DNA from 4 places in the Streptomyces sp. NPDC014006 genome. Region 2 is predicted to be linked to each of the others. Evidence: riboswitches for the same ligand, from Rfam matches in the RefSeq annotation. Region 2 holds a riboswitch; each other region holds the start of a gene.
What was found. A riboswitch is a leader RNA that binds a small molecule or an ion and turns the genes downstream of it on or off. The one in region 2 is predicted to bind cobalamin.
Positions count from the first base shown of each region.

Region 1: it holds a riboswitch for cobalamin, as region 2 does, so the genes downstream of both, ACF1GV_RS06175 (cobalamin biosynthesis protein) here and ACF1GV_RS22095 (ribonucleoside-diphosphate reductase subunit alpha) in region 2, are expected to answer to the same signal.
Region 3: it holds a riboswitch for cobalamin, as region 2 does, so the genes downstream of both, ACF1GV_RS30385 (CbtB-domain containing protein) here and ACF1GV_RS22095 (ribonucleoside-diphosphate reductase subunit alpha) in region 2, are expected to answer to the same signal.
Region 4: it holds a riboswitch for cobalamin, as region 2 does, so the genes downstream of both, ACF1GV_RS13670 (HoxN/HupN/NixA family nickel/cobalt transporter) here and ACF1GV_RS22095 (ribonucleoside-diphosphate reductase subunit alpha) in region 2, are expected to answer to the same signal.

Region 1 covers NZ_JBICAJ010000001.1:1,350,769-1,356,510, reverse strand. Annotated here, with positions in the region: gene ACF1GV_RS06195 (alpha/beta hydrolase) at 1-898, opposite strand, end outside; gene ACF1GV_RS06190 (class II aldolase/adducin family protein) at 1,003-1,704, opposite strand; gene ACF1GV_RS06185 (anion permease) at 1,933-3,192, shown strand; gene ACF1GV_RS06180 (hypothetical protein) at 3,227-3,448, shown strand; cobalamin riboswitch at 3,574-3,720, shown strand; gene ACF1GV_RS06175 (cobalamin biosynthesis protein) at 3,827-4,768, shown strand; gene ACF1GV_RS06170 (cobyric acid synthase) at 4,794-5,742, shown strand, end outside.
Region 2 covers NZ_JBICAJ010000006.1:254,712-260,453, reverse strand. Annotated here, with positions in the region: gene ACF1GV_RS22095 (ribonucleoside-diphosphate reductase subunit alpha) at 1-2,038, opposite strand, end outside; cobalamin riboswitch at 2,161-2,293, opposite strand; gene ACF1GV_RS22090 (GNAT family N-acetyltransferase) at 2,339-2,845, opposite strand; gene mctP (monocarboxylate uptake permease MctP) at 2,919-4,559, opposite strand; gene ACF1GV_RS22080 (DUF3311 domain-containing protein) at 4,556-4,822, opposite strand; gene ACF1GV_RS22075 (GntR family transcriptional regulator) at 4,974-5,732, opposite strand.
Region 3 covers NZ_JBICAJ010000010.1:152,536-158,277, forward strand. Annotated here, with positions in the region: gene ACF1GV_RS30375 (alpha-L-arabinofuranosidase B) at 362-1,930, shown strand; gene ACF1GV_RS30380 (class II glutamine amidotransferase) at 2,017-2,886, shown strand; cobalamin riboswitch at 3,012-3,155, shown strand; gene ACF1GV_RS30385 (CbtB-domain containing protein) at 3,192-3,413, shown strand; gene ACF1GV_RS30390 (CbtA family protein) at 3,435-4,187, shown strand; gene ACF1GV_RS30395 (histidine phosphatase family protein) at 4,255-4,845, opposite strand; gene ACF1GV_RS30400 (SOS response-associated peptidase) at 5,014-5,742, opposite strand, start outside.
Region 4 covers NZ_JBICAJ010000003.1:314,780-320,521, reverse strand. Annotated here, with positions in the region: gene thrS (threonine--tRNA ligase) at 1-568, shown strand, start outside; gene ACF1GV_RS13675 (nucleoside hydrolase) at 614-1,579, shown strand; gene ACF1GV_RS13670 (HoxN/HupN/NixA family nickel/cobalt transporter) at 1,576-2,679, opposite strand; cobalamin riboswitch at 2,707-2,891, opposite strand; gene ACF1GV_RS13665 (ArsR/SmtB family transcription factor) at 2,969-3,328, shown strand; gene ACF1GV_RS13660 (glycoside hydrolase family 13 protein) at 3,366-5,057, shown strand; gene ACF1GV_RS13655 (DUF4142 domain-containing protein) at 5,054-5,742, opposite strand, start outside.

The DNA.
Region 1 (5,742 bases), on a different contig from region 2:
CGTCCTGCAGCCCCGTTCGGCCCTGCGCGGCGCGCACCGCGAGCGGCAGCAGCGCGCCCGGCGTACGCCGGGCCAGGGCCAGGGAGCGCAGTGTGGTCGGCCAGCTGAGCACCGGGGAGTCCAGCACGAGCCCGGAGACGTGCTCCCGCATCCCGGACAGCTGAGCGGCGCGCAGCGCCATCGTGGCTCCGGTGGACCAGCCGTAGAGAACGACCCGGCGGGCGCCGTAGCGCACGGCGTAGCGGATCGCGGCGTCCACGTCGCGCCACTCGGTCTCGCCGAAGTGGTTGAGGCCGTCCGGGGGGCGGGGGGCGCCCAGGTCGCCGCGGTAGGCGAGGGCGAGCACCGGGAGGCGCAACCGGTTCAGCATGCCCATGACGTTCATGGGGAGCTCCCGGGTGGTGCCGAGGCCGTGCACGGCGATCACCCAGGTGTCCCGGGCGGCGGGTACGAACCAGGCGGGCAGCGGGCCGAGTTCCCCGGGCACGTCGACGTCGGCGTGCTCCAGGCCGAGGGCGGCCCGGGGGTCGCCGACGTGCAGGTTCGCGGTGAACCACACTTTGTCGCCCGGTTCCAGCGTGCCGTGCGTGACGCGCTCCAGACGGCGTACGACGGTGTCGGCGGTGTGCTCGGCGGAGTCCAGGACCTGGCCCACGACCGCGTGACTCCCGTCGCCGGCGAGTCCGTAGGTACCCGGGCGCAGGGTGGCCAGGTCGCGGGTGAGCGCGATCCGGCCGGCCGCCGTGGCGTGCACGGTGAGCCGGGGCTCGGTCGGCAGCGGCCGGCCCGGCGGCGCCTTGAGCGCGGCGTCGCTGGCGAGTCGGCCGGCGACCACGGCTGCGGCCCCGGCACCCATCACGGCGGTGACGGCAGCGGCCGTCGCTTTGACAGTGCGCACGGGAACCAGTTTCCCGGCGTGGTCCGTCCCAAGCCACCGGAAGCGACATGCGCAGTGATCAACCCGGGCGTCGCCGCCACCGCGCCGCGCTCACCCGGCCCCCGTCACCCCCGCTGCCCGTACCCCCGCAGCCGCTCCCCCACCTCCGCCAGCTGTTCCTCGGTCAGCAGGCTCGGGGCGAGGCCGGGGACCGAGGACGCGGTCAGCCACAGCCGGCACATCCACTCCAGCTGGGCGGTGCGGTCGTAGGCCTGGTCCAGGGTGGCGCCGTAGGCGATCGTGCCGTGGTTCTGCAGGAGGCAGCCGGTGCGGCCGGTCAGGGCCCGCAGCATGCTCTCGGCCAGCTCCTGCGTGCCGTACGTCGCGTAGGGGGCGACGCGGACCGGGCCGCCGAGGGCCGCGGCCATGTAGTGGACGAGCGGGAGCTCCGGCACGAGCGTCGAGACCGCCGTGGCGTGGACGGCGTGCGTGTGCACCACGGCCCGGGCGTCCGTGGTGCCGTATACGGCGAGGTGCATCGGCAGCTCGCTCGTCGGCACCAGCGAGCCGCGCACCTGCCGGCCGTCGAGGTCGACCGCCGTCAGGTCCTGCGGCCGCAGCCGGTCGTAGGGCACGCCCGACGGCGTGACCAGCACCAGGTCACCGACGCGTACCGAGACATTGCCGGAGGTGCCGACGACCAGACCGTCGGCGACGGTCCGGCGCGCCGTGGCGACCAGATCCGCCCAGGCCAGAGCCTCCCGCTCGGCGTCGTCCCCCTCGTCGGCCACCCGTCCGCCCTGCCGCTCCCACCGCTGCTCCGTCATGCCGCGATCCTGCCAGTCCCGGGTGACGGAAATCTCCTTCTCCGACCCGCGCACGGCCACGACGCCCCGCGCCGGGCACCCGGCCCGTGTGCCGCCCGGGCCGTGGGCGGGGGAACGGAGCAGCGACCCCCTCTTTCCGACATCGAGACGCCCGGCCCAGTTCACCTTCCGTTCACCCGCGTTACCTACGTTCGACCCGCCAATGACTTCGAACGAATGCCTGGGTAAATGGAAAGCTTCTCGCTGATCCTCGCGATTGTGGTCGTCACCGCTCTCGCGTTCGATTTCACGAACGGTTTCCACGACACCGCCAACGCGATGGCCACCACCATCTCGACCGGCGCGCTGCGGCCCAAGATCGCCGTGGCCATGTCCGCCGCCCTCAACCTCGTGGGCGCCTTCCTCTCCGTGGAGGTCGCCAACACGATCTCCAAGGGTCTCGTCGACGAGAGCGGCATCCGTCCCGAGGTCATCTTCGCCGCCCTGGTCGGCGCGATCCTCTGGAACCTGCTGACCTGGCTCGTGGGCCTGCCCTCCAGCTCCTCGCACGCCCTCATGGGCGGTCTGATCGGCGCCACCGTCGCCTCCGCCGGCTTCGGCGCCGTCCACGGTGACGTGCTCGTCACCAAGGTGCTGCTGCCCGCGGTCGCCGCCCCGGTCGTCGCCGGCGTCGCGGCGATGGTCGCGACCCGTCTGTCGTACACGCTGGGCAAGAAGGCCGACGGCAAGGCCGCCGAGAAGGGCTACCGGGCCGGCCAGATCGCCTCCGCGGGCCTGGTCTCCCTCGCCCACGGCACCAACGACGCGCAGAAGACGATGGGCATCATCACCCTCGCCCTGGTCGCGGGCGGCGCCATCGCGCCCGACTCCGACCCGCCCACCTGGGTGATCCTCTCCGCCGGCCTGGCCATCGCGCTCGGCACCTACATCGGCGGCTGGCGCATCATCCGCACCATGGGCAAGGGCCTGACGGACATGCAGCCGCAGCAGGGCTTCGCCGCCCAGACCAGCGCGGCCACCGCCATCCTCGCCTCCTCCCACCTCGGCTTCTCGCTGTCCACCACGCACGTCGTCTCCGGCTCCGTGATGGGCGCGGGCGTGGGCCGCAAGGGCGGCGTGGTGCGCTGGTCGACCGCGACCCGGATGCTCGTCGCCTGGGTGCTGACCCTGCCGGCCGCCGCGCTGGTCGGCGCGCTCGCCGAGTACGTCACCGGCTTCGGCGCCTGGGGCACCGCGCTGGTCGCCGTCTTCCTGGTGTCCGCCAGCTTCGGCATCTGGAAGGTCTCCCGCCGCGAGGTCGTCGACCACACCAACGTCAACGCCGTGGAGGAGGAGCCGGCCGGCGTGGTCACCACCGCGATCGCCGCCGTGACCCCGCCTCCGGCCGCCGGCCCGGCGGTCACGGACGGCCTGACGGCCACCATCCCCGCCCCCGCCGCCGCGACGGCGGAGCAGCCGGCCACCGCGAACCCGGCCCCGGCCGTCTGACCGCCGCTTTCGGGTACGAAGGAAGAGAAGCAGCATGAAGATCGACTGGGCGGCCCTCGGCTCCGTCTTCGGTGTCAGCCTCATGGTCACCGTGGGTCTGGTGGCCCTGTTCACCCTCGGCATCATGGGCCTGTCCCGCCGCGAGCGGGTCCAGGCGCAGGGCGGTTCGGCCGCCCTCGCGGTCACCGGCGCGTACGCCTGCTTCGCGGCGTGCGCGGCGGCGGTGGCGTACGGCATCAGCCTGATCGTCGCCTGACCGGCCTCGTCAACGAAAAACGCGGGGTGCCCGAGCGGCACCCCGCGTTCCTTTGTGACCTGGCAGGTCGCCTCCGTGTGGGCCTGCCCACACTCCTCCGCCCCAGGTCAAGGGCAAGTTGACGGCCCTCTGACAGCCGTGGTGGACTGCCGGAGCCAAGTTTGCGGCGTGCAGGAGAGGAAGCCGGTGGAAGTCCGGCGCGGTCCCGCCACTGTCACCGGGGTGTGCAACCCCGGGAGCCAGGAACTCTCACCGCCGAATCTCCTTCTAACCAGGGCGCGGACACCCTGAGTGAGGACATGACGCCATGCGCGGCTGCCGGTTGAGGACCAGGCCCATCAGCGACGCTCCGCTCGACCCCACGGCCGGCTGAGCCCGATGCGAGCCGAACGCGTCTTCGCGTACGGCGCCGCCGCCGGCCTCCTCGGTGACCTCCTCCTCGGTGATCCGCGCCGCGGGCACCCGGTCGCCGTGTTCGGACGGGCCGCGGACGCCGTCGAGCGCACCCTGTGGCGCGACCACCGCGGCTGGGGCGCCCTGCACACCGCCGTCTGCGCCGGAGGCGCCGTCGCGCTCGGGGCCGTGGCCGCCCGCTCGGTGCGCCGCTCCCCCGCCGCCTCGGTCGCGCTGACCGCCGCCGCCACCTGGTCCGTGGTCGGGGGGACCTCCCTCGCACGCGAGGCCGGCGCCATCGGGCGCGCCCTGGAAGCCGGGGACGTGGAGGCGGCGCGGGCCCGGCTGCCCCATCTGTGCGGCCGTGACCCCCAGGCGCTGGACGCCGACGGGATCGCCCGGGCCGTGGTCGAGTCGGTCGCCGAGAACACCTCCGACGCCGTCGTGGGCGCGCTGGTGTGGGGCGCCGTCGGCGGGGTGCCCGGGCTGCTCGGGTTCCGGGCCGTCAACACCCTGGATGCGATGGTCGGTCACAAGTCGCCGCGGCTGCGGCGCTTCGGCTGGGCCTCCGCCCGCCTCGACGACGTGGCCGGCTGGCCGGGCGCCCGGCTGACCGCCGCCCTCGCCGTGCTCACCGGCCCGGACCGGCGTGGCGCCGTACGGGCGTGGCGGGCGGACGCGGTGAAGCACCCGAGCCCCAACGCGGGCCCCGTGGAGGCCTCCTTCGCGGGCGCGCTCGGCCTGCGGCTGGGCGGCACCCTGTCGTACGGCGGGCGCGTGGAACACCGGCCCGTGCTGAACCCGCGGGGGCGCGCCGTCGGGACCGAGGACATCGCGCGGGCGGTACGGCTGTCCCGGCGCGTGAGCTGGCTGGCGCTCGGCGTGTGCGCGGGCGCACACCTCATCCGGAAGGGGCGCAATCGATGAACGTCATCGGGAAGGGGCGTGATCGATGAACGGCGGTCTCCTCGTCGCCGGCACCACCTCCGACGCCGGCAAGAGCGTCGTCACCGCCGGGATCTGCCGGTGGCTGGTGCGGCAGGGCGTGAAGGTGGCGCCCTTCAAGGCGCAGAACATGTCCCTGAACTCCTTCGTCACCCGCGAGGGCGCCGAGATCGGGCGGGCGCAGGCCATGCAGGCCCAGGCCTGCCGGATCGAGCCGACCGCGTTGATGAACCCGGTGCTGCTCAAGCCCGGCGGCGAGCAGAGCAGCCAAGTGGTGCTGCTGGGCAAGCCGGTGGGCGAGATGAGCGCACGCGGCTACCACGGCGGACGCCAGCAGAAGCTGCTGGGGACGGTCCTGGAGTGCCTGGCCGAGTTGCGGGGCACGTATGACGCGGTGATCTGCGAGGGGGCCGGCTCACCGGCCGAGATCAATCTGCGCCGGACCGACATCGTGAACATGGGCATCGCGCGGGGCGCGCGGCTGCCCGTGCTCGTCGTCGGCGACATCGACCGCGGGGGCGTCTTCGCGTCCTTCTTCGGCACGCTCGCCCTGCTCTCACCCGAGGACCAGGAACTGGTCGCCGGCTTCCTGGTGAACAAGTTCCGCGGCGACGTCTCCCTGCTGGAGCCGGGCCTGGACATGCTGCACGGCCTCACCGGGCGGCGCACCTACGGCGTCCTGCCCTTCCGGCACGGGCTCGGTATCGACGAGGAGGACGGCCTCAGGGTGTCCCTGCGCGGCACCGTCCGCGAGTCGGCCGTCTCCCCGCCCGTCGGCGAGGACGTCCTGCGGGTCGCCGTCTGCGCGATCCCGCTGATGTCCAACTTCACCGACGTGGACGCGCTGGCCGCCGAACCGGGCGTGGTCGTGCGGTTCGTGGACCGGCCGGAGGAGCTGGCCGACGCCGACCTGGTGGTGATCCCGGGCACCCGCGGGACGGTGCGGGCGCTTCAGT
Region 2 (5,742 bases):
CGTCCTCGGGGATCCAGGCGAAGTCCTGCACCGAGCCGCTCGACTCGCGCAGCGCCTCACGGGTGCGGGCGTCCCACACGCCGAGCTTCTTCAGCTCGGCGACCAGGTAGGAGTTCACCTGGAGGAACTCGCCGGACAGCGTCTCGCGCTTGAACAGGTTCGACACTTGCGGCTCGATGCACTCGTACACGCCCGCGATGGAGGCGATGGTGGCGGTCGGCGCGATGGCCAGCAGCAGGCTGTTGCGCATGCCGGTCCCGGCGATCCGCTCCCGCAGCGCCGCCCAGCGCTCCGGCCAGGTCAGCTCCACGTCGTAGTGGTCGGGGTGCAGCACCCCCCGTGCGGTGCGGGTCTTCTCCCAGGCCGGCAGCGGGCCGTTGCGCTCGGCGAGGTCGGCGGAGGCCTCGTACGCGGCGAGCATGACCCGCTCCGCGATCCGGGTGGACAGCGCCTTGGCCTCGGGGGAGTCGAACGGCAGCCGCAGCTTGAAGAAGACGTCCTGCAAACCCATCGCGCCCAGGCCCACCGGGCGCCACTTGGCGTTGGAGCGGCCCGCCTGCTCGGTCGGGTAGAAGTTGATGTCGACGACGCGGTCGAGGAAGGTGACGGCGGTGCGGACGGTGGCGTCCAGCCGCTCCCAGTCGATGTCCCCGTCGGCCACGAACGCGCCGAGGTTGACCGAGCCGAGGTTGCACACGGCCGTCTCACCGTCGTCGGTGACCTCCAGGATCTCCGTGCAGAGGTTGGAGGAGTGGACGACGTGGCCCGGCAGCGCGGTCTGGTTGGCGGTGCGGTTGGCGGCGTCCTTGAAGGTCATCCAGCCGTTGCCGGTCTGCGCGAGGGTGCGCATCATGCGGCCGTACAGCTCACGGGCCGGAAGCGTCTTCTTCGCCAGCCCCGCGTCCTCCGCCTTGCGGTACGCGGCGTCGAACTCCTCGCCCCACAGATCCACCAGCTCCGGCACGTCGGCCGGAGAGAACAGCGACCACTGCGCGTCGGCGCCCACCCGGCGCATGAACTCGTCCGGGACCCAGTGCGCGAGGTTCAGGTTGTGCGTACGGCGGGCGTCCTCACCGGTGTTGTCCCGCAGCTCCAGGAACTCCTCGATGTCGGAGTGCCAGGTCTCCAGGTACACCGCGGCCGCGCCCTTGCGCCGCCCGCCCTGGTTCACCGCGGCGACCGAGGCGTCCAGCGTCTTCAGGAACGGCACGATGCCGTTGGAGTGCCCGTTGGTGCCGCGGATCAGCGAACCGCGGCTGCGGATACGGGAGTACGACAGCCCGATGCCGCCGGCGTGCTTGGAGAGCCGGGCGACCTGGTGGTAGCGGTCGTAGATGGAGTCCAGCTCGTCCAGCGGTGAGTCGAGCAGGTAGCAGGACGACATCTGGGGGTGCCGGGTGCCGGAGTTGAAGAGGGTGGGGGAGGACGGCAGGTAGTCGAGGCGGCTCATGAGCCCGTAGAGCGCCGCGACCTCGTCGGCGGAGCGGAGGGTGTCGTCCTCGGCGAGCCCGCTGGCCACCCGCAGCAGGAAGTGCTGCGGCGTCTCGATCACCTTGCGGGTGATCGGGTGCCGCAGCAGATAGCGGCTGTGCAGGGTGCGCAGGCCGAAGTAGCCGAAGCGGTCGTCGGCGTGGGTGTCGATCAGCGCGTCCAGCCGCTCGGCGTGCAGCCGGACGAAGTCGGCGGTCCGGTCCGCGATGAGCCCCTCGCGGTGGCCGACGGCGACCGACCCGGTGAACGACGTGACGTCCTGGGAGGCCGCCTCCGCGCGGATGGTGAGGGTGAGCAGGCGGGCGGCGAGCCGGGAGTAGGCGGGGTCCTCGGAGATGAGTCCGGCGGCGGCCTCCGTGGCCAGCTCCCGCAGCTCCGCCTCGTCGGCGTGCGCCGAGCGGCCGCGCAGCGCGGCGGCGGCGACCCGGCCGGGGTCGGCGTCGGGGAGGTCGGCGGTCAGCTCGGTCAGGGTGCGCAGCAGCGCGGCACCGGGGCCGTCGTGCTCCCGCTGGCTGGCTGAGGCCGGATCGGCTGGCGCGATGGTCACGTGGGGCTCTCCCTCGCTCGGCACGGGGCCTTGCGGAGGGCAGGGGGCAGCACACGAGCGCACGCGGCGTCGCGTCCACCGGCCCATCCCACGAGGCCCGGACGTCAGGGCACACCGGCCGGGTGGCCGGGTGCACTGTCGGCAGGTCCTCGGACTGAACCAGCGTGCGCGAAGCACGCATGTACACCGTTGCGGGACAGTTCCGGATTCGCACCGGATTCCCCTGCGGCGACAGCGAGCATGAGCATACATCTAGTGCCGGGCTGTCGTGTCACCCCCAGATGTTGTGTCCCGGTGGCTTCACAGCGTCAGCTCGTAGGTGAGAAGGGTGATGTCGTCGAGTTCCGGCAGGGGATTCCAGTCCCGCTCCGGCGTACGGACGAAGCCCAGCCGTTCGTAGAGGCGGTGGGCGGTGTGCATGGTCCGCTGGGTCGACAGGACGAGCCGCCCGCAGCCGTCGACGGCCCGGGCCCGCTCGACGCAGGCCCGTACGAGCGCCTCGCCGACACCCCGGCCGCGGGCCGCGTGGGCGACGGCCAGCATGCGCATCTCGGCCTCGCCGGGACGCGCGACGTCGGCCATGGGCCCGCCGGCCGGAACGAAGGTGACGCCGCCGAGGACGGTGTCGTCCGCCGTGGCGACCAGGACCTCGGCCGCGGCGGCGCGCTTGGCGACGTCGCGCAGCTCGCCGAGGTAGGGGTCGCTCGCGGCGAAGTCCAGGAGTCCGTCCTGGAGATAGGCCTGGGCGGTGATCTCACCGAGGGCGGCGTGTTCGCGGGGTGCGACGGGCCGGATCACGATGTCCATGACGGCGAGTGTGCCCCACGGGTACGACGGCGGGCCGCCGGATTTCTCCGGCGGCCCGTCGTCGATGCCGCTCTCAGTGACCTGCGGCGCCCGCCGTGGCCGGGGGGAGTTCGGTCTGGACGCCCGGGTCGCCGGCGTCCGCCGTGTAGTCCTCCGGGCTGGTCTCGTCGACGCCCTCGGGGGCCTTCACGGCCTTCAGGACGAAGGTGAGGACCACGGTCACCACCACGTTCAGCACGAACGCCGTGAGGCCGATGTAGCCGATCTCGCCGATGCCGGGGATCTCCTTCGCGGAGCCGCCGAAGTGCTTCTGGCCCGGGTTGGTGGGCGACGGTACCCCGTAGGCGACGAGGGTGCCGTAGACCATGCCGACCGCCCAGCCCGCCAGCAGAGCCCAGCGGTGGAACCAGCGCGTGAACAGGCCGCCGACCAGGGCCGGGAAGGTCTGCAGGATCCAGATGCCGCCCAGCAGCTGGAAGTTGATGGCGACCGTCTTGTCCATCGTGAGGACGAAGACCAGCGCGCCCACCTTCACCAGCAGGGAGACGATCTTGGAGACCTGTGCCTCCTGCTTCGGCGTGGCGTCCGGCTTGATGAAGTCCTTGTAGATGTTGCGCGTGAACAGGTTCGCCGCCGCGATGGACATGATGGCCGCCGGGACCAGCGCGCCGATGCCGATCGCCGCGAACGCGATGCCCGTGAACCAGTCCGGGAACATGTCCTCGAACAGCTGCGGGATGGCCAGCTGGCCGTTCTGCACCTTGATGCCGGCCGCGATCGCCATGAAACCGAGCAGCGCGAGCAGGCCCAGCATCAGGGAGTACAGCGGCAGGATCGTGGTGTTGCGCCGGATCACCTCACGGCTCTTGGACGACAGCGTCGCGGTGATCGAGTGCGGGTACATGAACAGCGCGAGCGCGGAGCCCAGAGCCAGGGTGGCGTACGTCCACTGCTGAGCCTCACCCGACACCAGCGCGCCGCGCGGCTTGCCGGTCTTCGGGTTGACCTGGCTGAACGCGTGGGCCGCCTTGGCGAAGATGTCGTCGAACCCGCCGAGTTTGATCGGGATGTAGATGATCGCCACGGCGATGACGATGTAGATCAGCGCGTCCTTCACGAACGCGATCAGCGCGGGGGCGCGCAGACCCGACGAGTAGGTGTACGCCGCCAGCACGCCGAACGCGATCAGCAACGGCAGGTCCTTGACGAACCAGTTGGTGTTCTCGCCGCCGCCGACACCCAGCACGTCCAGCACGGCCTGGATGCCGACGAGCTGGAGCGCGATGTACGGCATCGTCGCGAGGATGCCGGTCAGCGCCACCGCCAGCGACAGCCCCTTGGAGCCGAAGCGGCCGCGCACGAAGTCCGAGGTCGTCACGTACCCGTGCTTGTGCGACACCGACCACAGCCGGGGCAGGAACGTGAAGATCAGCGGGTAGACGAGGATCGTGTACGGCACCGCGAAGAAGCCGGACGCGCCCGCCGCGTAGATCGCCGCGGGCACGGCGACGAACGTGTACGCCGTGTACAGGTCACCGCCGAGCAGGAACCAGGTGATCCAGGTGCCGAACGACCGCCCGCCCAGGCCCCATTCGTCGAGACTGTGCTCGTTCTCGGCCTTGCGCCAGCGCGCGGCCAGGAAACCGAGCACGGTGACGAGCAGGAAGAAGAAGATGAAGACGCCGAGTGCGACGCCGTTCACGCCGTCATTCACTTGTCCGCACCGCCCTTCTGGGAAGCACGGGCGCGCTGGTCACGCCGCCACAGCTGGTAGGCGATCACCGTCAGCGCCGTGGAGATGATCACCCACAGCATCTGGTACCAGTAGAAGAAGGGGATCCCGATGAACGCCGGGTCCACCTTCGCGTAACTTCCGACCCACAGCATCGCCACGAAGGGCGCGACAAGGCAGAGGGCGATGACGACGCGCACGGGCGTCACCGTCGCCGGTCTGGACACATCTGGCGCATTCGTCATCGCGCGGTTCCGTCCCCTCACTGATCACCTGTGCAATGCGCAGGAAATCTAGGTCAGGTGCAGCAGGAACGGAACCCCTCGTCCGCATAACGGGCGTTGACGGTCTGGACCGTTATCCGACCGCGACTCCGGCGGAATGTGACGGAGCCTTTTACGGCCGCTTCAGGCGCGCCACGAACTTGTAGCGGTCCCCGCGGTAGACCGACCGCACCCACTCCACCGGCTCGCCCTGCCGGTCGAAGGAGTGCCGCGAGAGCATCAGCATCGGCAGGCCGACGTCGGTGCCGAGCAGACCGGCCTCGCGAGGGGTGGCCAGCGAGGTCTCGATGGTCTCCTCGGCCTCGGCGAGATGGACGTCGTAGACCTCGGCCAGCGCGGTGTACAGGGACGTGTACTTCACCAGGGAACGGCGCAGGGCCGGGAAGCGCTTGGCCGAGAGGTGGGTGGTCTCTATGGCCATCGGTTCGCCGTTGGCCATGCGCAGCCGCTCGATGCGCAGCACCCGGCCGCCGGCGGTGATGTCGAGCAGGCCGGCGAGATGGTCGTCGGCGGTGATGTAGCCGATGTCCAGCAGCTGGGAGGTGGGCTCCAGGCCCTGGGCGCGCATGTCCTCGGTGTACGACGTCAGCTGCAGCGCCTGCGAGACCTTCGGCTTGGCGACGAACGTGCCCTTGCCCTGGATGCGCTCCAGCCGGCCCTCGACCACCAGCTCCTGCAGCGCCTGGCGGACGGTCGTGCGCGAGGTGTCGAACTCCGCCGCCAGCGTCCGCTCCGGCGGGACCGGGGTGCCGGGCGGCATCGTCTCGGTCATGTCGAGCAGGTGCTTCTTCAGGCGGTAGTACTTGGGCACGCGCGCGGTACGGACGGTGGCGCCACTGTCGTTCTCCGCACTGCTGACGTCGGTGCTCATGCTCTGCCTT
Region 3 (5,742 bases), on a different contig from region 2:
AGGCGAGACGCGCCTGGTCGATCCCGGAGTCGGTGACGACGCGGCCGAGCCTGACGGTGTTCGCGACCGCCCCGGTCGGGGTGGACGTGGAGGAACTGGTCGCGCCGGCGGCCATCCTGCGGCTCTGCGCACCCCCTGATCACCGCGACCGTCAGTTGGTCGGGGCCGGGTCGCCCCGACCGGGCACCGATGTAGGTGTGCGCACCCTGTTGACACCCCTCGCCGGCTTCCTATCATCAATCCCTGTCCGCGAATACGACCAACGTTCGATATATCGACCATCTGTCTCATGACAGGTGCATGACCGGCTCCCTTCGCCCGGCGGCTGACTCCGCCCCCCACTCATCCCAGGAGACCGTGCATGTCTTCCCCCTTCACCCGCTCGAGGCAGGGCTCGCTCGCGCTGTTGGCGCTCGCGCTGGCCCTGGTCACCGCCCTGCTCGGCGGCCGCGCCTCCGCCGACGCGCAAGCCGCGGCCGCCGGCACGCGCCCCTGCGACCTCTACGCCTCCGGGGGCACCCCCTGCGTGGCCGCGCACAGCACGACCCGCGCCCTGTACTCCGCGTACGGCGGCCGCCTCTACCAGGTCAAACGCGCCTCGGACGGCGCCACCCGCGACATCGGCGCGCTCGGCGCGGGCGGCTACGCCGACGCCGCCGCCCAGGACTCCTTCTGCGCGGGCACGAGCTGCCTCATCACCGTCATCTACGACCAGTCCGGCCGCGGCAACCACCTCACCCAGGCACCGCCCGGAGGGTTCTCCGGCCCTGCCGCCGGCGGATACGACAACCTCGCCGAAGCGTCCGCCGCGCCGGTCACCGTAGGCGGCCACAAGGCATACGGCGTCTTCATCGCCCCCGGCACCGGCTACCGCAACAACCACACCAGTGGCATCGCGACCGGAGACCAGCCGGAGGGCATGTACGCGATCCTCGACGGCAGCCACTACAACGGCGGTTGCTGCTTCGACTACGGCAACGCCGAGACCAACAGCCGGGACAACGGCAACGGCACGATGGAGGCCATCTACTTCGGCAACATCAAGGTGTGGGGCTACGGAACCGGCAACGGCCCCTGGGTGATGGCCGACCTGGAGAACGGCCTTTTCTCCGGCGTCAATCCGGGCTACAACGCGAACGATCCCAGCGTCAGCCACCGGTTCCTCACCGCGATCGTCAAGGGCGGCTCGAACAAGTGGGCCATCCGCGCCGGCAATGCGCAGTCCGGCGGACTGTCCACCTACTACAGCGGACCGCGCCCCAACGCCTCGGGCTACAACCCGATGAAGAAGGAAGGCGCCATCATCCTCGGTATCGGCGGCGACAACAGCAATGGATCCGCCGGCACCTTCTACGAGGGAGTGATGACCTCCGGTTACCCGTCGGACGCGACCGAGAACGCCGTGCAGGCCGACATCAACGCGGTCGGCTACACGGCCCCCGCACCGGCCGGCGGCCTCACGGCGGGCGCCAGGGTATCGCTGCGGGCCACCACGTCCTGCTGCACCGGCGAGTACCTCCGGCACGACAGCGCGGACAGCAACGCGGCCATCTCGGCGGTGTCGTCCTCCAGTTCCTCCGCCGACAAGGCGGCCGCCACCTGGATCGTGCGGGCCGGTCTGGGCGACGCCTCCTGCGTCTCCTTCGAGTCCGCCGACAAACCGGGCCAGTACCTGCGCCACTACGACTTCCGGCTGCGCGTCGACACCATCGACAGCAGCGCGCTGTCCCGGCAGGACGCCACGTTCTGCCCGCAGGCCGGTCACAACGGGCAGGGCGTGTCGCTCCGGTCCGCCAACTACCCCGGCGACTTCGTGCGCCACTACGAACACGCCGTCTACATCGCCGGTGACGGAGGATCCCACGCCTGGGACAACGCCGCACTCTGGGCCGACGACACCAGCTGGGCCGTAACCACCCCCTGGGCCTGACGCGTACCCGGGGCGGGTGGGGGCACTCGGCCGGGGCCCCCACCCGCCCCCGCGAGCCGCGGAGGGCCCCGACGGAGGAGGTTCCCGTGTGCCGCCTGTTCGGCCTCAGCAGCGCTCCGCGACGGACGTACGCCACCTTCTGGCTCCTGGACGCCCCCGACAGTCTCAGCAAGCAGAGTCACCGCGACCCCGACGGCACCGGCCTCGGCCACTTCACCGCCGACGGCACCCCCCGCGTCGACAAGGCACCCATCGCGGCCTACCGCGACCGCGCCTTCGCACGGGAGGCCCGGCAGGAGGAGTCGGCGACCTTCATCGCCCATGTGCGCTTCGCCTCCACCGGCAGCCTGGACGTCCGTAACACCCACCCCTTCGAGCAGGCGGGGCGGCTCTTCGCGCACAACGGGGTGATCGAGGGCCTCGACGCACTCGACGACCACTTGGGGGAGGACCGCTCACTGGTCCGGGGCGACACCGACTCCGAGCGCTTCTTCGCCCTGATCAGCCGGGAGACCCGACGACACGACGGGGACGTCACCACCGGCATCCGGCAGGCCGCCCGCTGGATCGCCGCGCGCCTGCCCGTCTACGCCATGAACCTGATCCTCATCAGCCCACAGGAGCTGTGGGCACTGCGCTACCCGGACACCCACGGCCTGTACGTCCTGCAGCGCCCGGCGGGCGGCCAGCACGGCAGCAGGCACCTCGACCACAGCGGCAGCGACGGCCGGATGCGCGTCCACTCGGCACCCCTCGCCGACCACCCCGCCGTCATCGTCGCCAGCGAGCGCATGGACGACAACCCGCACTGGCGCCCGATGGAGTCCGGTGAGCTCCTCCACGTCGGCCCCGACCTGCGCACCACCCACCGGGTCGTCCTGCCGGACCCTCCGGCCCACCGGCTCACCCTCGACGATCTGCATCCCGACGCGGCAGCCTCGCAGAAGGCCGCCTGATCCGTCCCTCGAACAGCCGGCCCGCCATCCGGTTCAGTCCGCCGCCCCCGGCCGGTCGCCCCGGCCCCGTCGCCCCCGCCCGGTCCGAGAGGAAGATCACGCCGGGCCAGGCCGTCTTGGCCATGGACGCGTCACGCGGTACGGTCTGTCCGAATCGACGACGGCGAGACGGAAGCCGGTGGGAATCCGGCACGGTCGCGCCACTGTGTGCGAAGCCCTGAGGAGGGGTGCTCGCGAGTCAGACCCGTGGCCGTCGTCCAGTGCACCACCGAGATGGGACGCGAACTCCCAGAGGAGGCCCCGCCATGGCCCAGCACGTCGCCCAGCCGACTGCCACCACCCCCGCTGTTCCCGCCACGCTGCCGTTGAAGGCGATCGCCCCCTGGGCGGTCTTCGCCGGCGTCCTGATGCTGGTCCTGCTGTACTTCGTCGGCGCCGAGCAGGGCGCCACCGCCGTGTTCGACGGCACGGACGTCCACGAGTGGGTGCACGACGCCCGCCACCTGCTCGGTTTCCCCTGCCACTGACGCCAGGGACGCCGCGCACCCATGAACTCCGCAACGGTAAGAAACCTTCTCGTGCGGGGCATGCTCGCCGGCCTCGCCGCCGGCGTGCTCGCCCTCGTCGTCGCCTACCTCCTGGGTGAGCCCAGCGTCGACAAGGCGATCGCCTTCGAGGGCGCCCACTCCCATGAGCACGAGATGGAGGCCGTCTCCCGGTCCCTGCAGTCCACCGCCGGTCTCGCCACCGGTGTCCTGGTCTACGGGGTCGCCTTCGGCGGCATCGCCGCGCTCGCGTACGCCTTCGCCCTCGGCCGGGTCGGCCGCTTCGGTCCGCGGGCCACCGCACTGCTGCTGTCCGGCTGTGCGCTCCTGACCGTCTACGTCGTGCCGTTCCTGAAGTACCCGGCCAATCCGCCGTCGGTCGGCGACCCCGACACCATCGGCAAGCGGACCACCCTCTACTTCCTGATGATGCTGCTCAGCGTCCTCCTCGCGGTCGCCGCCACCTTGGTGGGCAAGCGGCTCACGGCGGTCCTGGGCACCTGGTGGGCGACCGTCGTCGCGGTGGCCGCGTTCGCCGCGGTGATCGGCCTGGCCTACCAGTTCCTCCCCGTCGTCAACGAGGTGCCGAAGGACTTCCCGGCCGCCCTGCTGTGGCGGTTCCGGCTCTCCGCGCTGGGCATCCAGACCGCGATGTGGGCCGGGTTCGGCCTGCTCTTCGGCGAGTTGGCCGAACGCCTGCTGAACCCCAGGCCGGCGAAGGCCGACACCGGGCGAACGGTTCCGGCCACGCACTGACTCGTTCCGGACGACGAAGGGCCCTACGGAACTATCCGCAGGGCCCTTCGTCGCATCCGGGCCGCACTCAGCGTGGGGAAGGTGTGTCCGACGCGGCCAGGTGCCGCCCGAGCCGCAGATTCCAGCGTCCCGAGCGGCCGCTCAGCTCGGTGACGGCCAACGGCGGTACGTCGAGCCGCCAGAAGGCCGCCGCGCCCAGCCCCAGGGCGTGCACGACGGCGGCCCGAACCACCTCCGGCTCGACCACGGCGACCGTACGGCCGTCGAAGTCCCGTGCGCTGTCCAGCCAGTGGCCGACCCGCGTGCACAACTCGTGCACGGACTCACCCCCGTGCGGCGCGCTGTCGGGATCGGCGAGCCAACGGGCCACCTCCTCCGGCTCGGCGGCGCCCACCTCGTCCAGGGTGAGACCGCGCCAACGGCCCACGTCCCAGGCCCCGAGCTCCGGCGTCCGCGCGCCGTCGAGGCCGAGCGCCTCCGCGGTCTGCCGGCAGCGCACACTCGGCGACGTCAGCACGCGGGCGGCAGGGGGAAGGGACCCCGCTGCGGCCCGGGCCCGGGCCGCCCCCACGTCGTCGATCGCGTCACCGTCGTCGAAGCGGGCCTGCCGCAGCGACGGGCTCGAGGCGGGCGAGACGAAGAGAACACGGCTGGTCACCTGGCTGCTCCGGCTGTGGCGGTCATGGGTGTGGGTGCGAAAGTAGCACCCGTCCGGCGCGCGGCTTCCGCGCCGGTGCGGGCCGCACAGCCGGCGTCATGGCAGGCCACGGCAGGTCCTCAGCCCTCTGGCGCGGCTACGGCAGGTCCTCAGCCCTTGCCGGCGGGGTTACGGCGTGGCCTCGTCCAGGAGTTGCGGACCGTTGTTGCGGGTGTTGTTCACGGCGGGGGAGACGGGGCGGGCGTCGAGATGACCGCCGGCAGGCTGGGTGAGCAGGGCGCGCAGTTCCTCGGCGTCGTCGTGACGGGGGTCGAGCCAGGCGGCGTAGTGGTCCGGGGTGAGGGCGAGCGGCATGCGGGGGTGCACCCGGCCGGCCGCGTCGGTGGCCTCGGTGGTGATGATGGTGCAGGTCGTGAGCCAGGCGGCGGGGTCGTCGTCGTTGTCGACCTCGGGGTTGCGCCAGTACGCGTAGAGACCGGCCAGCGCCATGATCTGCCCGTCGGCGGGGTGGATGAAGTACGGCTGCTTGCGCTTCTTGCCGGTGGAGGCGTCCTTGACCTCGGTCCACTCGTAGAAGCCGTCGGCGGGGAGCAGACAGCGGTGCCGGGCGAAGGCGCGGCGGTACGCGGGCTTCTCGTGCACCGTCTCCATGCGCGCGTTGATCATCCGGGAGCCGACGGACGGGTCCTTGGCCCAGGACGGCACCAGCCCCCAGCGCAACGGCCGCAGCTCCCTGCGCGGGGGTGCGCCGGAGCCCTCGGCGCGAGGGGCGCGTTCCAGGACGCCGTAGACGTCGTCGGTGGGGGCGACGTTCCAGCTGGGCGCCAGGGTCTCGTCGGGCCGCCACTGCGCGACGTCGAAGAGGTGGCTGAGGTCCTGCGGACTGCGGGTGGAGAC
Region 4 (5,742 bases), on a different contig from region 2:
CGACCACGAGGAGGCCGTCGGCGAGGCCGCGTTCTACGGGCCGAAGATCGATGTGCAGGTGGCCGATGCGGCGGGGCGGGAGTCGACCCTGTCGACCGTGCAGATCGACCTCCATCAGCCCGAGCGGTTCGGCCTGTCGTACGTCGGCGCGGACGGGGCCAGGCACCGGCCCGTGATGGTGCACCGCAGTGTCATCGGCAGTGTCGAGCGGGTGGTCGCGCACCTGCTCGAACAGCACGGCGGTGCCTTTCCCGCCTGGCTGGCGCCCGTGCAGTTGGTCGTGCTGCCGGTGTCGGCGGAGCAGGAGGGGCGGGCCCGTGAGGTCGTGGAGCGGGCGGAGGCCGCCGGGCTGCGGGCCGAGGTCGCGGTCGAGGGGAGCCTGGGGGCGCGGATCCGGGCGGCGCGGCTGGTGCCGTACCAGGCGGTGATCGGTGCCCGGGAGGACGCGGCCGGGGAGGTGTCGCTGCGGCTGCGGGACGGGCGGCGGGCGGGGCAGGTGCCCGTGGCGGAGCTGGTGCGGCGGGTGGCGGAGGTGGTCGGGGCGCGCGGGATGGAGCTGTGGGGCTGAGCCGCCGGGGCGCTTATCGTCGGGGGACGACGGAAGGAGCTCCTGGTGGCCGGTCAACCCATCCCCGTGATCATCGACTGCGATACCGGTGTCGACGACGCCCTCGCCCTGCTGTTCGCGGTACGTCATCCCGGTCTGGATCTGCGCGCGGTGACGTGTGTCGCCGGGAACACGGACGTCGACGGGGTCGTACGCAACACACTGACCGTGCTGGAGCAGGCGGGGGCGCCGCAGATCCCGGTGGGGCGGGGTGCCGAGCGGCCGTTGATCGAGCCGGCGCGTTCGGCCCGGCATGTGCACGGCCACGACGGCATGGGCGATCTGGGGCTGCCCGCGCCGGGGCGCCGGCCCGCCGACGTCGACGCGGTGACGCTGCTGCGCCGGGAGATCCTCGCCAGCGAGCGGCCGGTGACCCTGATCCCGACGGCGCCGCTGACGAACATCGCGCTGCTGCTGCGCACCCATCCGGAGGTGACCCGCAACATCGAGCGGATCGTCTTCATGGGCGGCGCGGTCACCACCGGCAACGCCACGCCGGTCGCGGAGTTCAACGTCTGGCACGACCCGGAGGCCGCGGCGATCCTGCTGACCGCGGGGGTGCCGATCACCATGTACGGCCTGGACGTGTTCATGCGGGTCGTGGTGCCGGGCAGCGATGTGCACCGGATGCGGGCGAGCAGTGAGCCCGGGACCCGGCTGGCCGGTGACCTGCTGGCCCACCGGCCGACCACGCAGGGCGGTGAGCCCGAGGCGGAGGAGGCCGGCGGCCTCGGCGACGCGGGCGCGGTGTGCGCGGTCGCCGATCCGGCGGGGATCACGACGCGGCTGCTGCCGGTGGAGGTGTCGCTGGCCCCGGGTCCTGGCCGGGGGCAGACGGTCGTCGACCGGCGCCCGCGCCCCGGCGAGTCCGAGATCCACGAGGGCGCCCGCGAACAGCCCCTGGTGGACGTGGCGCTGGAGGTCGACGTCGACCGGTACGTGAGGCTGTACCTGGAGACCGTCGAGCGCTAGTCGGCGGCGGAGGCCGTCCAGCGTTCCTCCACCCTGGCCAGCCTCCAGTACGCCAGCGCCACCGCCCACACCAGGACGAACAGGCCGACGATGAGGTAGCCGACGCTGTCCAGGTCGATCCCGGCGATCCAGCCGGTGACGCCGTCGCTCAGGCCGAACTTGTCGTGCAGCACGCCGACCAGCTCGATGGTGCCGATCACGAACGCGACGGCGATGGACAGGCCGGTGATGGCGAGGTTGTAGAACACCTTGCGGACCGGGTGGGAGAACGCCCACTGGTAGGCGAAGTTCATGAACGTGCCGTCCAGGGTGTCGAACAGGCACATGCCGGCCGTGAACAGCAGCGGCAGGCACAGGATGGCGTACCAGGGCAGTCCGGCGGCCGCGCCCGAGCCGGCCATCACCATCAGGGTGACCTCGGTGGCGGTCTCGAAGCCGAGGCCGAAGAGGAAGCCGAGCGGATACATCTGGCCCGGCCGGGAGATCGAGCGGGTGAGGCGGCCGAGGAAGCGGTTCATGAACCCGCGCGAGTCCAGGTGCCGCTCCAGCTCGGACTCGTCGTACGTGCCCGCCCGCATCGACCGGAACACCTTCAGGATGCCGAACAGGGCGACCAGGTTGAGGGCGGCGATGAGGTACAGGAAGGCACCGGCGACGGTCGTGCCGAGGAAGCCGAGCACCTGGTGGGTGGTGGACCCCTCGTTGGTGACCCGGTCGGCGAGCTGGGTGCCGGCCGCGATCATCACCGCGAGGACGATCACGACGCTGGAGTGGCCGAGCGCGAACCAGAAGCCCACGGACACCGGGCGTTTGCCGTCGGCCATGAGCTTGCGGGTGGTGTTGTCGATGGCGGCGATGTGATCGGCGTCGAAGGCGTGCCGCACGCCCAGGGTGTAGGCGGTGACGCCGAGGCCGATGCCGAAGGCCTTGCTGCCGACCTCGTAGTGGCCAGGTACGACGAGGAGGAAGAGGATCCCGAAGGCGACGACGTGCAGGGCGGCGATGGCGGCCATCAGCCCGGCGGTCTTCACGGTGTCCTCGCGGCGCCATGTGAAGGTGGCCTTCGCGGTCGTCGTCGGGGCAGGGTCGGGCAAGGTCATCCGGTCACGCTCCAGCACCTCGTGGATCTCTTCGTGAGCTGCCGTGGCCGGTCTCCTGGCTGCCGGGTCATGCGTCCGCCGTCCCTGCCTTCCCGGTCGTACGACCAGTGGCCCGGCGTGAGCCGGACGGGACGAGAACTCCCCGATCACAGTGGCGAGGGCCGCGCCGGTTTCCCACCGGCTTCCCGAACACCACGGCCCGCCCACGGTAGGGGGGCCGAGGGTCTTCTGCATACCTGCACAGCTGTGCAGGTATGCAAGATCACAATCGGGGCGGGAGAATGCGGGCATGCACCTCGTGCCCCCCGACCGCGCCGACCGCCGCACCATCGACGGTCACCGTGTCTGTGACGCCATCGCGGCCATCGGCGACGCCGCCCACGTGCGTGCCTGGGCCGACCGCTTCTCGCTGCTCGCCGACCCCAACCGGCTCGCCCTCCTGCTCGCCCTGCACCGCACCGGCCCGCTCGCGGTGTCCGACCTGGCGATCGCGACGGGCATGAACGACCCCGCGGTGTCGCAGGCCCTGCGGCTGCTGCGGGCGTCCGGGACGGTGGCGGGGGAGAAGCAGGGCCGGGTGGTCCGTTACCGGGTGGTCGACCCGGACGTGCAGACCCTGCTCGCGCGGTGCACCGCCGACGGCGCCTGACCCGCGCCCACACGGGCACGTTCCCTTTCGGGGTGAAGTGGACAGTCATCTCCCTGTCGTGCCCGAACCGGCGAACGGAGACCGCGTGCCCGATCTCTCCTCCCGCGACCCCGACTGGTGGCGGCAGGCCGTCGTCTACCAGGTCTACCCCCGCAGCTTCGCCGACGCCGACGGTGACGGTCTCGGCGACCTGCGCGGGATCACCGACCGCCTGACCCACCTGGCCGCGCTCGGCGTCGACGCGCTGTGGCTGAGCCCGTTCTACCCCTCCGAACTCGCCGACGGCGGCTACGACGTCGCCGACCACCGTGCCGTCGACCCGCGCCTGGGCAGCCTGGACCACTTCGACGCGCTCGTCGCCGAGGCGCACCGGCTGGGCCTGAAGCTCGTCGTCGACATCGTCCCCAACCACACCTCGCACCAGCACGCCTGGTTCCAGGAGGCCCTGCGCGCCGGGCCGGGTTCGCGCGCCCGCGAGCGGTACGTCTTCCGGGACGGCCGCGGTGTCCACGGGGAGCTGCCGCCCTCGGACTGGCAGTCGGTGTTCGGCGGCAGCGCCTGGGAGCGGGTGCCGGACGGGCAGTGGTACCTGCATCTGTTCGCCCGCGAGCAGCCCGACCTGAACTGGGCCGACGAGGAGGTGCGCGCCGACCTGCTCGCCACGCTGCGCTTCTGGGCCGACCGGGGCGTGGACGGCTTCCGCGTGGACGTCGCCCACGCCCTGGCCAAGGACCTGAGCGAGCCGCTGCGCGACCTCGGCGCACCCGAGCTGAGCGACGAGGCGGCCCTGACGGTGCTGCCCCCGGGCAGCCATCCCTTCTACGACCGCGACGAGGTGCACGAGATCTACCGGGACTGGCGCCGCCTGCTCGACGCCTACTCCCCGCCCCGCGCGGCCATCGCCGAGGCATGGGTGCCGGGGGAGCGCCGCGCGCTGTACGCCCGGCCGGACGAGCTCGGGCAGGCGTTCAACTTCGAGTTTCTGCAGGCTCCCTGGCACGCGGACGCGCTGCGCGAGGTCATCACCGCGTCGCTGGCCGGCGCCCGTGCCGTCGGCGCCACCGCCACCTGGGTGCTGTCCAACCACGACGTCGTGCGGCACGCCTCCCGGCTGATGCTGCCACCGGGCACCGACGACAACGCCTGGCTGCTGTCCGGCGGGCACGCGCCCCGGATCGACCCGGCGGCCGGGCTGCGCCGGGCCCGCGCCGCGACGCTGCTGATGCTGGCGCTGCCCGGCTCGTCGTACCTCTACCAGGGCGAGGAGCTGGGGCTGCCCGAGGTCGCCGACCTGTCGGCCGAGGTGCTCCAGGACCCGATCTGGGAGCAGACGGGCCATGTCCGCAAGGGCCGCGACGGCTGCCGGGTGCCGCTGCCGTGGACGGTGAGCGGCCCGTCGTACGGCTTCGGGGCGGGCGGCGCCTGGCTGTCGCAGCCGCCGTCCTTCGCGTCGTACGCCGTGCAGGCGCAGGACGGCGTGGAGGGCTCGACGCTGGAGCTGTACCGGGCCGCGCTGAAGCTGCGCCGCAAGCTGGCGCAGGGCGAGGAGCTGCGGTGGGCCGAGGACGTCCCGGACGGTGTGCTCGCCTTCACCCGGTCGGAGGGCTGGCGGTGCGTCGCCAACCTGTCGGAGCGCACGGTTGCGCTGCCGGCCGGCGAGGTGCTGCTGACCAGCGCACCCCTGGAGGACGGCCGGCTCGGCCCGGACACCACCGTGTGGCTCGGCTAGCGCACCGTCGGCGACGGGTCGCCGGGCAGGGGGACCGGGACGGACGTCGGGCTCGGCGGCGGGGGGAGGACCACCTGGGGCTGGCCCCCGGCCGGGGGCGGCGGGGTGACGTCGTTCGAGGGCAGCTTGGGCGGGGCGGTCTGCTGGAAGAGGGCCTGGTCGAAGTTGACCAGGCCGGTCTTCTCCATGACCGTGATGTGGTCGAGCACGGTGTCGTTGGCCTGGTCGGCGAGCGCGCGCACCAGCGTGTTCTTCGTCGTGGACCGGATCTTCGCGATCGTGTTGAAGATCGAGCCGTGCGTGATCCGCAGGATGTTCGCGAAGTCTGAGTCGAACTGCCTGCCGCTGTCCGCGGTGAGGGTGGCGACGAATCCCTGCTGCTGGGGGCTGGGCAGGTTGGGCAGCGTGATGTTCAGCATCGGTGCGACCCTGCGGCAGGTGATGTCCAGGGCCGCGTGCCCGTCGATGAGGTGGCGGCCCGCCGTGAGGACCGCTTTGTCGGTGCTCTTCTTCAGGGCCAACTGACCCACGGGGTACTCCCACAGGCCGGCCGCGCGCACCTTCACCACGAAGTCGCGGTCGCCCTCCGTGAGCGGTCCCCACTGGGTGTTGGCGATCACCCGCGAGGTGTCGCTGGACACCGTCTGCACGCCCAGCATGGCCGGATAGGCGAGCGCAACGAGGG